One region of the Bradyrhizobium sp. YCK136 genome, then DNA from elsewhere that is predicted to be linked to it. Evidence: predicted binding sites of a transcription regulator. Region 1 holds the regulator's gene; the other holds the start of a gene.
What was found. The regulator PhoB, encoded in region 1, activates phosphate uptake and scavenging genes when phosphate is short. The targets are predictions, from matches to a motif close to TGTCATNNANCTGTCAT.
Positions count from the first base shown of each region.

Region 2: the regulator PhoB is predicted to act here: its motif matches at 2,348-2,364, upstream of phnF (phosphonate metabolism transcriptional regulator PhnF).

Region 1 covers NZ_CP172424.1:9,278,823-9,285,975, forward strand. The annotation lists gene argF (ornithine carbamoyltransferase) at 120-1,043, opposite strand; gene ACFLEY_RS44970 (aspartate aminotransferase family protein) at 1,043-2,251, opposite strand; gene ACFLEY_RS44975 (GcrA family cell cycle regulator) at 2,706-3,215, shown strand; gene phoB (phosphate regulon transcriptional regulator PhoB) at 3,472-4,179, opposite strand; gene phoU (phosphate signaling complex protein PhoU) at 4,202-4,918, opposite strand; gene pstB (phosphate ABC transporter ATP-binding protein PstB) at 4,930-5,751, opposite strand; gene pstA (phosphate ABC transporter permease PstA) at 5,748-6,593, opposite strand; gene pstC (phosphate ABC transporter permease subunit PstC) at 6,598-7,153, opposite strand, start outside.
Region 2 covers NZ_CP172424.1:9,144,515-9,151,667, reverse strand. The annotation lists partial or broken gene ACFLEY_RS44330 (winged helix-turn-helix domain-containing protein) at 1-396, opposite strand, end outside; partial or broken gene mddA (methanethiol S-methyltransferase) at 530-1,249, shown strand; partial or broken gene ACFLEY_RS44320 (GFA family protein) at 1,250-1,531, shown strand; gene phnF (phosphonate metabolism transcriptional regulator PhnF) at 1,582-2,313, opposite strand; gene phnG (phosphonate C-P lyase system protein PhnG) at 2,421-2,885, shown strand; gene phnH (phosphonate C-P lyase system protein PhnH) at 2,890-3,501, shown strand; partial or broken gene ACFLEY_RS44300 (carbon-phosphorus lyase complex subunit PhnI) at 3,503-4,607, shown strand; gene ACFLEY_RS44295 (alpha-D-ribose 1-methylphosphonate 5-phosphate C-P-lyase PhnJ) at 4,604-5,500, shown strand; gene phnK (phosphonate C-P lyase system protein PhnK) at 5,493-6,290, shown strand; gene phnL (phosphonate C-P lyase system protein PhnL) at 6,299-6,997, shown strand; gene ACFLEY_RS44280 (alpha-D-ribose 1-methylphosphonate 5-triphosphate diphosphatase) at 7,009-7,153, shown strand, end outside.

The DNA.
Region 1 (7,153 bases):
GTTCCGGCTGCATCCGGCAATGCAGAATGGACGTATGCAAGGACGGCAACCTCCGCGTCGTCCTGGCGTTCGCCAGGACGACAGTTGCATGTGAGGCGGCCGCCAGGCCTACGCCAAACTTACTTCACCGCGTCAAAACACCAGGCCAGAATACCCTTCTGCGCGTGCAGGCGGTTTTCGGCCTCGTCGAACACGACCGATTGCGGACCGTCGATCACCTCGTCGGTGACCTCCTCGCCGCGATGGGCGGGCAGGCAGTGCATGAACAGCGCGTCGGGCTTGGCCAGCGACATCAGCTTGGCATTGACCTGGTAGGGCTTGAGCACGTTGTGGCGGTGCTCGCCCTCCTTGTCGCCCATCGACACCCATGTGTCGGTGACGACGCAATCGGCGCCGCGCACGGCGGCTTCCGGATCGGTGCCGAGCATGATCGGCGCGCCTGAAGCCTTGATCCAGTCGCGCATCGCCTTCTTCGGCGCAAGCTCCGGAGGCGTTGCGACATTGAGCTGAAACTTGAAGCGCTCCGCGGCATGCGCCCAGGACGCCAGCACGTTGTTGTCATCGCCGGTCCAGGCCACCGTCCGGCCCTCGATCGGGCCGCGGTGCTCCTGATAGGTCAGAAGGTCGGCCATCACCTGGCAGGGATGCGAGCGCCGCGTCAGGCCGTTGATGACGGGCACGGTCGCGTTGGCCGCAAGCTCGAGCAAGGCGTCGTGGTTGAGGATACGGATCATGATGGCGTCGACATAGCGCGACAGCACGCGCGCGGTGTCGGCGATGGTCTCGCCGCGGCCGAGTTGCATCTCGGCGCCGGTGAGCATGATGGGCTCGCCGCCGAGCTGGCGCATGGCGACGTCGAACGACACCCGCGTACGGGTCGACGGGCGCTCGAAGATCATCGCCAGCGTCTTGCCTTCGAGCGGCCTCACCGGCTGATGCGCCTTCTGCTTCGCCTTCATGGCGGAGGAGGCATCGAGCATGCTCTTGAGCTCCGACAGCGGGAGCTCGTTGATATCGAGGAAGTGCTTCGGCGACTTGCTCATCAGCTTGCCGCCCGCTTGGTCTGACTGGACGAGATCGCGGCGCAGGCGCGTTCGAGCCGCCCGACGCTGTCCTCGATCTCGGCTTCGGTGACGATCAAGGGCGGCAGGAAACGCACGACATTGTCGCCGGCGCCGACCGTGAGCAGCTTCTCGTTACGCAGCGCCGCGACGAGATCGCCTGATGGCACCACGGCCTTGATGCCGATCAGGAGGCCCTCGCCGCGCACCTCGCTGACGACATCGCCATGACGATCGATCACGGAGGCGAGCTTCTGCTTGAGCAGCAGCGACATCTTCTGCACGTGATCGAAGAAGCCAGGCTTCAGCATGACGTCGAGCACGGCGTTCGCCGCCGCGACCGCGAGCGGATTGCCGCCGAAGGTCGAGCCGTGCGAGCCGGGACCCATGCCGGCCGCCGCGTCCGCGGTGGCCAGGATCGCACCGATCGGGAAGCCGCCGCCGAGCGCCTTGGCCAGCGACATCACGTCAGGTGTGACGCCGGTACGCCGATGCGCGAACAGATCGCCGGTGCGGCCCATGCCGGTCTGCACCTCGTCGAAGGCGAGCAGCAGGCCCTTCTCGTCGCAGAGCTGGCGCAATGCCTGGAGGAACGCAGGTGTTGCGGAACGCACGCCGCCCTCGCCCTGAATCGGCTCGATCAGGATGCCGGCGGTCTGCGGACCGATTGCCTTCTTCACGGCCTCGATGTCGCCATGCGGGACCTGGTCGAAGCCATCCATCGGCGGACCAAACCCTTCGAGATATTTTGCAGATCCCGTCGCAGCCAGCGTCGCCAGCGTGCGGCCGTGGAAGGCGCCTTCGAAGGTGATGATGCGGTAACGTTCCGGATGACCCTTGGAGAAGTGATGATGGCGGACCAGCTTGATCACACCTTCCAGCGCCTCGGCGCCGGAATTGCAGAAGAACACGAAGTCCGCGAAGCTTTCATTGCAGAGGCGCGTCGCGAGCTTCTCGCCGTCCGGACTCTGGAACAGGTTCGACATGTGCCAGAGTTTTGTGGCCTGCTCCTGCAGCGCCTTGACCAGCGCGGGATGGGCGTGGCCGAGCGCGTTCACGGCGACGCCGGAGGTAAAATCGAGATAGCGATCGCCATTGGTCGCAATCAGCCAGCAACCTTCGCCGCGCTCGAAACCGAGGTCGGATCTGGCGAAAACGGGAAGCAAATGCGGCGCTGCGCTGTTAGTCATGACGATCACTTGATGTTGCGGACGGCCTGAACACGCTCATGCAGCGCACCATTGACCGGCCCGGAAAACGAAACGTGCCGCCTTTTAAGGGCGGCACGTGACACTATCTTATGCCTGGTGAAACCGGTGTCAATGCCGCCCGAAAGCCTCGCGAAACGCTGAATCCGTAGTCTTGCGGAGCCGAAATTGCGGGGTTTTCGCCACGGAACATGTGGAAGCGAGTCGGCGGACTCTTGCGCGTGAGTCACGCCATATTGTAGCGTTTGGCTTGTCAGATACGACATCTCGTGCAGTGTTTCTGATCCTCTAAGTCCTCATGTACCGGCGTAGACGTTCGGGCGTTATCGGCGCGCCCGGCGAGCCTTAAGGGATTCTGACGGCACGGGTTTTTCGAGGCTTAGGCATTCGCCGCGAGGCGCCAGGATGGCAGCCGCACGGCGAGGGAAAGGGTGCAATGACGGTTTTGACCTGGTCCGACGATCGCGTCGAGCAGTTGAAAAAGCTCTGGGAGGCCGGATTGTCGGCCAGCCAGATCGCAGCCGAGCTCGGGAACGTGACCCGCAATGCCGTGATCGGCAAGGTACACAGGCTCGGCCTATCCGGCCGCGCCAAGAGCCCCTCATCGGCGGCTCCGCGGCCGCGCAAGGCGCGCCCCGCGCAGCACATGATGCGGGTGAGCCGCCCCATTGCGCGCGGCAACACCGCGCTGGCGCAGGCCTTCGAGGTCGAGGTGGAGGCCGAACCGGTCACCTACGACAACGTGGTGCCGATGAGCCAGCGGCTGTCGCTGCTGGAGCTGAACGAGGCGACCTGCCACTGGCCGGTCGGCGATCCCTCGAGCCCGGATTTCTTCTTCTGCGGCGGCAGGGCGCTGTCGGGCCTGCCCTACTGCGCGCAGCACTCGCGCGTGGCATATCAGCCCGCCGCGGATCGCCGGCGCGCACCGGCGAAGCCCTCGCGGTGAGTTTGTTCTGAAATCGAGTGACGGCCGTCACGCGTTGACGGCCCAACAAACTCGATGTCGTCCCGGACAAGCGCGCCTGAAGCGCGCGCAGATCCGGGACCCATAACCACCGCAAGATGTGGCTACGGGGACTCGGAGTTACCTTCTTCGCGCGACAACCACGCCCTGTGATTATGGGTCCCGGATCTGCGCTTACGCTTGTCCGAGACGACACTGAGAGTGTGGCTGTAGCCCGCTAAACCAACGCCTGCAAACCCTACGTCTGCTCCGCCTTCGCAAAGCGATCATCCAGCGCGTAGCCGGCGCCGCGGACGGTGCGGATGGGATCCTGCTCGCGGCCGAGATTGAGCAGCTTGCGCAGGCGGCCGATGTGGACGTCGACGGTGCGCTCGTCGATGTAGATGTCGCGGCCCCAGACGCTGTCGAGCAGCTGCTCGCGCGAGAACACGCGGCCGGGATGCTCCAGGAAGAACTCCAAGAGGCGATATTCGGTCGGGCCGAGGTCGATCGGCCGGCCCGAGCGCGCGACGCGGCGCTTGTCGCGATCGAGCTCGATGTCGCCATAGGCCAGCACCGTGGCGAGCCGCTCCGGGCTTGCGCGCCGCAGCAGGCCCTTCACGCGCGCCAGGAGCTCCGGCACCGAGAACGGCTTGACGATGTAGTCGTCGGCGCCGGTCGCAAGACCCCGCACCCGCTCGCTCTCCTCGCCGCGCGCGGTGAGCATGATGATCGGGAGCTGCTTGGTCTCGGGCCGGGTCCGCAGCCGGCGGCACAGCTCGATGCCCGACAGGCCCGGCAGCATCCAGTCGAGTACGATCAGATCGGGGATGTGTTCCTTGAGGCGGGTGTCGGCGTCGTCGCCGCGCATCACCGTCTCCACATCATAGCCGTCGCCTTCGAGGTTGTAGCGGAGAAGCTCGGTGAGAGCTTCCTCGTCCTCAACCACCATAATGCGTGCGCCCATGGTGTCGTCGCTCCTTAAGTCTTCAGGTATTCGGGACCGTCGTGGCGAAGGTCGTCATGTCGCCCTTCGGTCGCTTGTCGGTGATCGCCTGGCCCTCGATCATGTAGAACACGGTCTCGGCGATGTTGGTGGCGTGGTCGCCGATCCGCTCGATGTTCTTTGCGCAGAACATCAGATGGATGCAGAACGAGATGTTGCGCGGATCCTCCATCATGTAGGTGAGGAGCTCGCGGAACAGCGAGGTGCAGATGGCGTCGACTTCCTCATCGCCCTTCCACACCGCCATCGCCGCCGGCAGATCATGCGCGGCATAGGCGTCCAGCACCGACTTGACCTGCTGCTGCACGAGGTCGGTCATGTGCTCGAGGCCGCGGAACAGCTTGAGCGGATGAAAATCCGTCTCCAGCGCCGCGACGCGCTTGCCCATGTTCTTGGCGAGGTCGCCGATGCGCTCGAGATCGGTCGCAACGCGCATGGCGCCGACGATCTCGCGCAGATCGACCGCCATCGGCTGGCGGCGGGCGATGGTGAGCACGGCGCGCTCCTCGATGCGCTTCTGCAGCGCGTCGAGCTCGGTGTCGGTGGCGACGACGCGCTGGCCGAGCGCGACGTCTCGGCGGATCAGCGCGTCGACGGAATCGACGATCATGCGCTCGGCGATCCCGCCCATCTCGGCGACGAGCCGGGTGAGCTCCTGGAGGTCGGTGTCGAAGGCCTTTGCGGTATGTTCAGAACCCATGTCCCGTCTCCTCAGCCGAACCGGCCGGTGATGTAATCCTGCGTGCGCCGGTCGCTCGGCGACGTGAAGATCTTGCTGGTGTCGTCGAACTCGATCAGCTCGCCGAGATACATGAACGCGGTCTTGTCGGAGACGCGCGCCGCCTGCTGCATGTTGTGGGTGACGATCGCGATCGTGTAGTTCTCGGACAGTTCCTGAATCAGCTCCTCGACCTTGGCGGTCGAGATCGGGTCGAGCGCCGAGCAGGGCTCGTCGAACAGGATCACCTCGGGCCGCACCGCGACGGTGCGGGCGATGCAGAGGCGCTGCTGCTGGCCGCCGGAGAGCGACAGGCCGGAGGCGTTGAGCTTGTCCTTGACCTCGTTCCAAAGCGCGCCGCCGCGCAGCGCCTTCTCGACGCGGTCGTCCATCTCGGACTTCGAGATCTTCTCGTAGAGGCGGATGCCGAAGGCGATGTTCTCGTAGATCGTCATCGGGAACGGCGTCGGCTTCTGGAACACCATGCCGACGCGGGCGCGCAGCAGGTTGAGGTCGAGCTTGCCGTCGAGGATGTTGGTCTGGTCGAGCATGAGCTGGCCGGTGGCGCGCTGCCCCGGATAGAGGTCGTACATCCGGTTGAAGATGCGCAGCAGGGTCGACTTGCCGCAGCCGGACGGGCCGATGAACGCGGTGACGCGGTTGGTGCCGAGCGTCAGGTTGATGTTCTTCAGCGCGTGGTGCTCGCCGTAATAGAAGTTGAGGTTGCGCACCGTCACCTTGGCCGGCGCTTCCGGCAGCAGCGGCGCCTGGGGCAGCCCACCGGCCGCGCTCATCGATACGGAAAGCTCACTCATTTTGCGGTCCTCTCGGCGCCAAGGATGCGCGCGCCAATATTCAGGGCAAGCACGGTAATCGTGATCAGCAGCGCGCCGCTCCAGGCGAGCTGCTTCCAATAGGCGTAGGGGCTCTGGACGAAGTTGTTGATGGTGACCGGCAGGTTCGCCATCGTCTTGTTCAGGCCAAGGCTGAAGAACTGGTTCGACAGCGCGGTGAAGAGCAGCGGCGCGGTCTCGCCGGCGACGCGGGCGGTGGCTAGCAACACGCCGGTGATGAGGCCGGAGCGGGCGGCACGATAGGCGATCCGCTTGATCACCAGCGAGCGCGGCAGGCCGAGCGCGGACGCCGCCTCGCGCAGCGCGTTCGGCACCAGCAGCAGCATGTCCTCGGTCGTGCGCAGCACCACCGGGATGACGATGACGGCGAGCGCGAGGCTGCCTGCGATCGCCGAGAAGCCGCGCATCGGCACCACCACCGCGCCGTAGATGAACAGACCGATGATGATCGAGGGCGCCGAGAGCAGGATGTCGTTGATGAAGCGGATCACCGAGGTCAGGCGGTCGTTGCGGCCGTACTCCGCGAGATAGGTGCCGGCGAACAGGCCGAGCGGCGCGCCAATGCCGACGCCGAGCACGGTCATGATGATCGAACCGGCGATGGCGTTGCGCAGGCCGCCTTCGGTCGAGCCCGGCGGCGGCGTGTCTGCCACGAAAATCTCGAGGTTCAGACCGGCGATGCCGTTGTAAAGCAGCGTGATCAGGATCAGCGCAAGCCAGGTGACGCCGAAGGCGGCGGCGGCGATGCAGAGTCCGCGAACGACGATGTCCTTGCGGCGGCGGCGTGAATAGATCGGGTTCATGGCGCTAGTTCCCCGCCTTCTTTTCCAGCCGCATCAGCATCAGCCGTGCCGCTGCGAGCACGAAGAACGTCAGCACGAACAGCAGAAGGCCGAGCAGGATCAGGCCGGACTGGTGCAGGCCGTCGCTCTCGGCGAACTCGGATGCGATCGCCGCCGAGATCGTGGTGCCCGGCGCGAAGATCGAGGAGGAGATGCGGAACGAGTTGCCGATGATGAACGTCACCGCCATGGTCTCGCCGAGCGCGCGACCCAGCGCCAGCATGACGCCGCCAATGACGCCGACGCGGGTGTAGGGGATCACCACGCTGCGCACGACTTCCCAGGTGGTGCAGCCGACGCCGTAGGCGGCCTCCTTCAGCACCGGCGGCACCGTCTTGAACACGTCGACCGAGATCGAGGTGATGAAGGGCAGCACCATGATGGCGAGGATCAGCGCGGCGTTGAACAGGCTGAGATAGGACGGGGGACCCGCGAAGATTGCGCCCAAGACAGGAACGCCGTCGAAGATCTTGATCATGAAGGGCTGGAAGGTGTTGGCCAGGAACGGGCCCAGCACGAAG
Region 2 (7,153 bases), 130 kb from region 1:
GAAGGCGAGCACCGCGATCGCCGGGCGGTCCGCAACAGTGCGTGCCGGGGCCGCGGCGGGTTCCGCAGGCGCCAGTGTGACTGCCACATCTTCCCGGACCTCGCCGACGAACCGAAAGCCCTTGCGCGGGATCGTCTTGATCAGCCGCTGAGTCGCGCCGTCGTCGCCGAGCGCCTTGCGCGCGGCATTGATCCGGCTGTTCAGGGCGGAATCCGAGACGATCCGGTCACTCCAGATCTGGCTGATCAGGTCATCCTTGCTGACCACTCGGGCCCGCTGCGCCACGAGGTAAAGCAGGAGATCGAACACCTGGGGCTGCAACGGCACGGCGACCCCGGCGCAGGTCAGTTCGCGCAGGTCGCCGTCGAGCACGTTGTTTTCAAAGCAAAATCGCACGTTTCTGTCGTCTCAAGCAAAAATCAAAGTCGTCTCAGGCGAAAATCAACCGTCCGCAAAAGCCATGGAACGTCCGATCCGGCATGGTGCGAAGACCAAACAGTGCCGATGCCTCGGCACAACGGAGCTTTCCATGTCCCAAATTGATCACCAGGTTCATTCGATCGGCCCGGAGGTTACGGGCTCTCGCATTTTCAAGTTCATCGCCTTTCTGTACGGAATTGCGGCGTATCTCGTGTTTTTCGTCACCATTCTCTACGCTATCGGCTTCGTGATGGGGCTGGTGGTGCCGAAGACCATCGACACCGGAACCGACACGTCGACGGCTGAGGCCGTCATCATCAACCTGCTCCTGATGGCGCTGTTCGCCGTCCAGCACAGCGTGATGGCGCGCCAGCGCTTCAAGACGTGGTGGACGCAGTTCGTCTCCAAACCGATCGTGCGCAGCACCTATGTGTTGTTCGCGAGTCTGTCATTGCTGCTCCTGTTCTGGCAGTGGCGTCCGCTGCCGACGGTCATATGGGAGGTCGAGGACCCGGATCTCGCCGTGACGCTGGTCACGGTGTCCTTCGCAGGCTGGGTGCTGGTGTTCACCTCGACCTTCATCATCAACCATTTCGAATTGTTCGGATTGCATCAGGTGACCAACCATCTCGTCGGCAAGGAAGCGACGCCGCCGCGTTTCAAGACGCCGCTGCTCTACAAGTTTGTCCGTCATCCGATCTATCTCGGCTTCATCGTCGCGTTCTGGGCGGCTCCGGTCATGACCGCGGGACATCTGCTGTTTGCGGCCGTGACCACGATCTACATCTTCGTCGGCATCGCGCTGGAGGAGCGCGACCTCATTGATCTTGACGCGGTGCGCATCACCGAGGGCGCGCAGCACGTCGAGACCTTCGCCAAGACGCCGCTCAGCCAGCGCAAATATTGCAGGAAGTGCGGCGGCCATCTCATGACCAATCACCCGCCGCTCGGTTTGACCGACGTCTTCACCGCCACCATCCCCACCCTGGCGTTCACGCCCGGCGTCCACGTCAACTACGCCGAGACGGTGCTGCCGATGCGCGACGGCCTGCCCAAGCTGAAGGACTTCCCCGCCGAGTTCGGCGGCAGCGGCGAGATGATGCAGGAGTAGCAGGCGCTGCTCTTCCTCCTCCTCTTGCGGGGGGAAGAGCGGGCTGCATCTCAGCCGTTCTCCACCAGAAACTCCACCCGCTCGGCGGCAAAGCGCGAATGCTTCGTCACCAGCGGCTTGCCGTCGAGACCGTGGTCGGTGGCATCGACCACGAGGATCGGCCGTCCCAGCGGCAGATCGAGCCGTGCAGCGTCGGTCGCGTCGACGATGCCGGCGGTGATCCGGGTCGCGCCGCGGCGATAGTCGCGGACGCCGAAGTGTTCGAGCAGTTTCGTCATCGAGCGCGTTGCCGCAAACACGCTGCCCGCGCCCGGAAACAACTCCGCCGACAGCCACGTCGTGGAGACGCAGATCGGGGTGCGGTCGGCGAGGCGTATCGCCTCGATCCGCACCAGCGGGGCGCCGACCTTCAGGCCCAGCTCGCGCGCCAGTTCGCGCGTCGCGACGTCGTCGGACGCCTCGATCAACTGCCCGCGCGGCTCACGGCCGCCGGCGCCGACGATCTCCGAGAAGCGCGTGCGCGAGCGCAGCGGATAGGCGATGCGCTGCGCCTCGACATAGGTGCCGCTGCCACGTTCGGCGCGCACCAGTCCGCGCTCGGCAAGGGCTGCCAGCGCCCGCCGCACGGTGTGGCGATTCACGCGATAGGTCTCGGCGATCTCCATCTCGCCCGGCAGCTTGTCGCCGGCGGCGAAACGGCCGTCGGCGATGCCGCGCTCGATGCCGTCGGCAACGAGGCGCCATAGCGCGACGCCCGTGGAGGCGGTGTCCTGCATGCTCATATCGCCGGTCAGCCTAGCCCGAAAATCACACGCTTGTCACGAAACAGTCATGGCGCTTCCGTATGAAGTTGTCTACTATCATAGACAACTTGAGTTCGGCAAGTTCGGTGGATCGGGTGACGCAGCACAACAATCAGCAAGCCCAGCGCAAGGCCGCGATGGCCGTGCTGGCGCACGCGGAGGCGGGCGAGATCGCCGCTCGCCTCCGCGCTTTCGCCCTCCCGGCCCATCAGGATCTGCGCGCGCCGGAAAACGGCCTCGTCATGCTGCGCGGCCGGGTCGGCGGCGACGGCGCCCCGTTCAACCTCGGCGAAGCCACGGTGTCGCGTGCCGCCGTGCGGCTCGCGAGCGGCGAGGTCGGCTTCGGCTACACGCTCGGACGCGACGGTGAGAAGGCGCGGCTGATCGCGCTGTGCGATGCGCTGGTGCAGTCGCGGGATTTTTCCGCATCGGTCGAGCGGGACGTTATCGCACCGTTGCGCGAGCAGCTTACGATCCGGCGCAAGCAGGCGGCGGCCGAGACCGCCGCGACGAAGGTTGATTTCTACACCATGGTGCGCGGTGAGGGGTGAGATCATGACCACGATTGCGGAACTGCCGCCGGGGTTCGCCGACAAGGTGCTGTCGGCGCAATCGACCTTTCGCTCTGTCATGGACGCGATGGCGCGGCCGGGTTCGGTCCAGCGCATCGTGCCGATGGCGGGCACACCCGGGCCGATGATGCGCGGCGCCGCCGCGATCGCGCTGACGCTGTTCGACCACGACACGCCGCTCTGGCTCGATGCGCGGATGTCGGAAAGCTCGCACGTCGTGAAATGGCTCAAGTTCCACACCGGCGCGCCGGTCATTCAGGATTCCTCGATCGCGAGCTTTGCCCTGATCAGCGATGGCGCCTTGCTTCCGGCGCTCGAGCGCTTCGCGCTCGGCACCAGCGAATACCCGGACCGGTCGACCACGTTGATCCTCCAGGTCGATAGCCTTGACGCAGGGCGGGGCTTCGAGCTGCGCGGCCCCGGCATCGACGGCGTCGCGACGCTCCGGGCCTCGATCAAGCCCGCCGACCTGTTCGAGCGGCTGCGTGTCAACGAGACGCTGTTTCCGCGCGGCATCGACGTGGTGCTGGTCGCCGATGACGCCGTGGTTGCGATCCCGCGCACCACGCGCGTTGCGAACAAGGGAAGTGAATAGCATGTATGTCGCAGTCAAAGGCGGCGAACGCGCCATCGAGAACGCCCATCGGCTGCTCGCCAATGCGCGGCGCGGCGATCAAAGCGTGCCGGAAGTCACGCTCGACCAGATCTCGGAGCAGCTTGGTCTGGCCGTGGACCGCGTCATGAGCGAAGGCTCGCTTTATGACCGTGAGCTCGCGGCGCTCGCGATCAAGCAGGCGCGGGGCGATCTGATCGAGGCGATTTTCCTGGTTCGCGCCTTCCGCGCCACCCTGCCGCGCTTCGGCGCGAGTGAGCCGGTCGACACCGGCGCCATGCGGGTGCAGCGGCGGGTGTCCTCGACCTTCAAGGACATTCCCGGCGGCCAGATCCTCGGGCCGACCTTCGACTATACGCACCGCCTGCTCGATCCCTCGCTCGCGGAGGGATTTGTGCCGGACGCGCCGGCGACGGCCGAAGCCTCGACCGCGCCGACGCCGCGCGTGACCGATATCCTGGGCCGCGATGGGCTGATCGAATCCTCGCCGCAGGCCGAGGCCGGCGCCAGCGTCGGCGATCTCACGCGCGAGCCGCTGAACTTCCCGGCCGACCGCGACCTGCGCCTGCAAAATCTCGCGCGCGGCGACGAAGGCTTCCTGCTGGCGATGGGCTATTCCACCCAGCGCGGCTATGGCCGCAACCACCCCTTTGCCGGCGAGATCCGCTTCGGCGAGGTCGAGGTCGAATTCCTCGCCGAGGATGTCGGCTTCGCCGTGCCGCTCGGCTCGATCGAGCTCACCGAGTGCCAGATGGTCAACCAGTTCAAGGGGTTCTGCCACGGAAGCACCCTGCTTCACCCGCGGCTATGGCCTCGCCTTTGGCCAGAGCGAGCGCAAGACCATGTCGATGGCGCTGGTCGATCGCGCGCTTCGTGCCCGCGAGCTCGGCGAAGAGGCGCTCGCGCCGGCGCAGGATGAAGAATTCGTGATGTCGCATTCGGACAATGTCCAGGCGACCGGCTTCGTCGAGCATCTGAAGCTGCCGCATTATGTCGACTTCCAGTCCGAGCTCGGCCTGCTGCGCAAGCTGCGTCAGGAGTTTGCCGAGGCCAATGCGCCCGATGCCATGAAGGAGGCCGCGGAATGAACGCGCCCGCCTACAATTTCGCCTATCTCGACGAACAGACCAAGCGGATGATCCGCCGCGCCATCCTGAAGGCGATCGCGATCCCAGGCTATCAGGTGCCGTTCGCCAGTCGCGAAATGCCGATGCCCTATGGCTGGGGCACCGGCGGCGTGCAGGTGACGGCGGCGATCCTCGGTCCTGAGGACGTGCTGAAGGTGATCGACCAGGGTTCCGACGACACCACCAACGCGATCTCGATCCGCAAGTTCTTCGCCAAGACCGCCGGCGTCGCCACCACGACGGCGACGGAGGAGGCGACCGTGATCCAGACCCGTCACCGCATCCCGGAGGCCGCGCTGAACGAGAACCAGGTGCTGGTCTATCAGGTGCCGATCCCGGAACCGCTGCGGTTCCTCGAGCCACGCGAGACCGAGACGCGGCGCATGCATGCGCTCGCCGAATACGGCCTGATGCATGTGAAGCTCTATGAGGACATCGCCCGCTTCGGCCACATCGCGACCGCCTACGCCTATCCGGTCAAGGTCAACGCGCGCTATGTGATGGACCCGTCGCCGACGCCGAAATTCGACAATCCCAAGATGGACAATTGCCCGGCGCTGCAATTGTTCGGCGCCGGCCGCGAGAAGCGCATCTACGCGATCCCGCCCTATACGCAAGTTGTGTCGCTCGATTTCGAGGATCACCCCTTTGAGCCGTATCGCTTCAACGCGCCTTGCGCGCTGTGCGGCGCGGATAACTCCTATCTCGACGAGATCGTCACCGACGACAAGGGCGGCCGCATGTTCGTCTGCTCCGACACCGATTATTGCGAGGGCCGTCAGGCCGCTGGCCATCACGGCAGCCTGAGCGCTGCGCCGTACAAGGAGAAGGCGCAGGAGACATCAAATGGCTGATCACGACATGCTGGACAACGATGAGCCGCTGCTGGTTGCGAATTCGCTCAGCAAGTCCTACGGCCGCATCGCCGCGTGCCGCGACGTGTCGTTCTCGCTCTATTCCGGCGAGGTACTGGCGATCGTCGGCGAATCCGGCTCGGGCAAGTCGACGCTGCTGCAACTGCTGTCGGGCCAGCTCGCGGCCAGCGGCGGGCACGTCACCTACCGGATGCGCGACGGCGTCACCCGCGATCTCGCCACGCTCGGCGAAGCCGAGCGGCGCTTCCTGTTCCGCACCGACTGGGGCTTCGTGCACCAGGATCCCGCGCAGGGCCTGCGCATGGCGGTCTCGGCCGGCGCCAATGTCGGCGAGCGGCTGATGGCGGTGGGATGGAATCACTACGGTCGCATCCGCGACACCGCGTCCGACTGGCTCACCCGCGTCGAGATCGATACCGCTCGAATCGACGATGCGCCGCGGACCTATTCCGGCGGCATGCGCCAGCGTCTCCAGATCGCCCACAATCTCGTCACCGAGCCGCGGCTGGTGTTCATGGACGAGCCCACCGGCGGCCTTGATGTGTCCGTGCAGGCGCGCCTGCTCGATCTCTTGCGCAGCCTCGTTGCCGAGCTCAACCTCGCCGTCGTCATCGTCACCCACGACCTTGCGGTCGCGCGGCTATTGTCGCACCGCGTGATGGTGATGAAGGGCGGCCGCGTGATCGAGACCGGTCTCACCGACCAGGTGCTCGACGATCCCCGTGAGCCCTATACTCAGCTCCTCGTTTCCTCGATTCTGCCGCCATGAGCCCACTGATGACCGCCATGATCGACGTCACTGATGCCAAGAAGACCTTTACGATGCACCTGCAGGGCGGCATCGAGCTGCCTGTCGTCAGCGGCGTGACCTTCCACGTCGATCCCGGCGAATGCGTCGTGCTGTCGGGCCCGTCCGGCGCCGGCAAGTCGTCGATCCTGAAGATGATCTTCGGCAATTACCGCTGCGATTCCGGCCGCATCGGCATCCGCCATCGCGGCGCGCTGATTGATCTGGCCACCGCCGAGCCGCGGCAGGTCCTCAACGTGCGCCGCGCGACCATCGGCTATGTCAGCCAGTTCCTGCGCGCGGTGCCACGGGTCGCCACGATCGACGTCGTCGCCGAGCCGCTGATCGTGAACGGCCTGGCCCGAGCCGAGGCGCAGCAGAGGGCGGGTACCCTGCTGCACCGCCTCAACATCCCTGAGCGGCTCTGGCAGCTTCCGCCCGCGACCTTCTCCGGCGGTGAACAGCAGCGCGTCAACATCGCGCGCGGCTTCATCTCCGACCTGCCGATCCTGTTGCTGGACGAACCGACCGCCTCGCTCGATGCCGCCAACCGCGCCGTCGTGGTCGAGCTGATCGCCGAGAAAAAGCGCCAGGGCGTCGCCATGGTCGCCATTGTCCATGACGACGAAATCCGCCATTTGATTGCCGACCGTATTGTTGACGTTACCAGCTTTGCCGCCGCCGCCTGAAGGAAATTGAAATGAACGCCAAGCCGAAGGACACCGTGATCGCCAACGCCAGGATCGTCCTGGCTGACCGGGTGATCGAGCAGGGCTGGCTGGCTCTTGCGGATGGGCGCATCGCCGAGATCGGCGAGGGCAGGGCGCCGGCGGGCGCTGAGGATG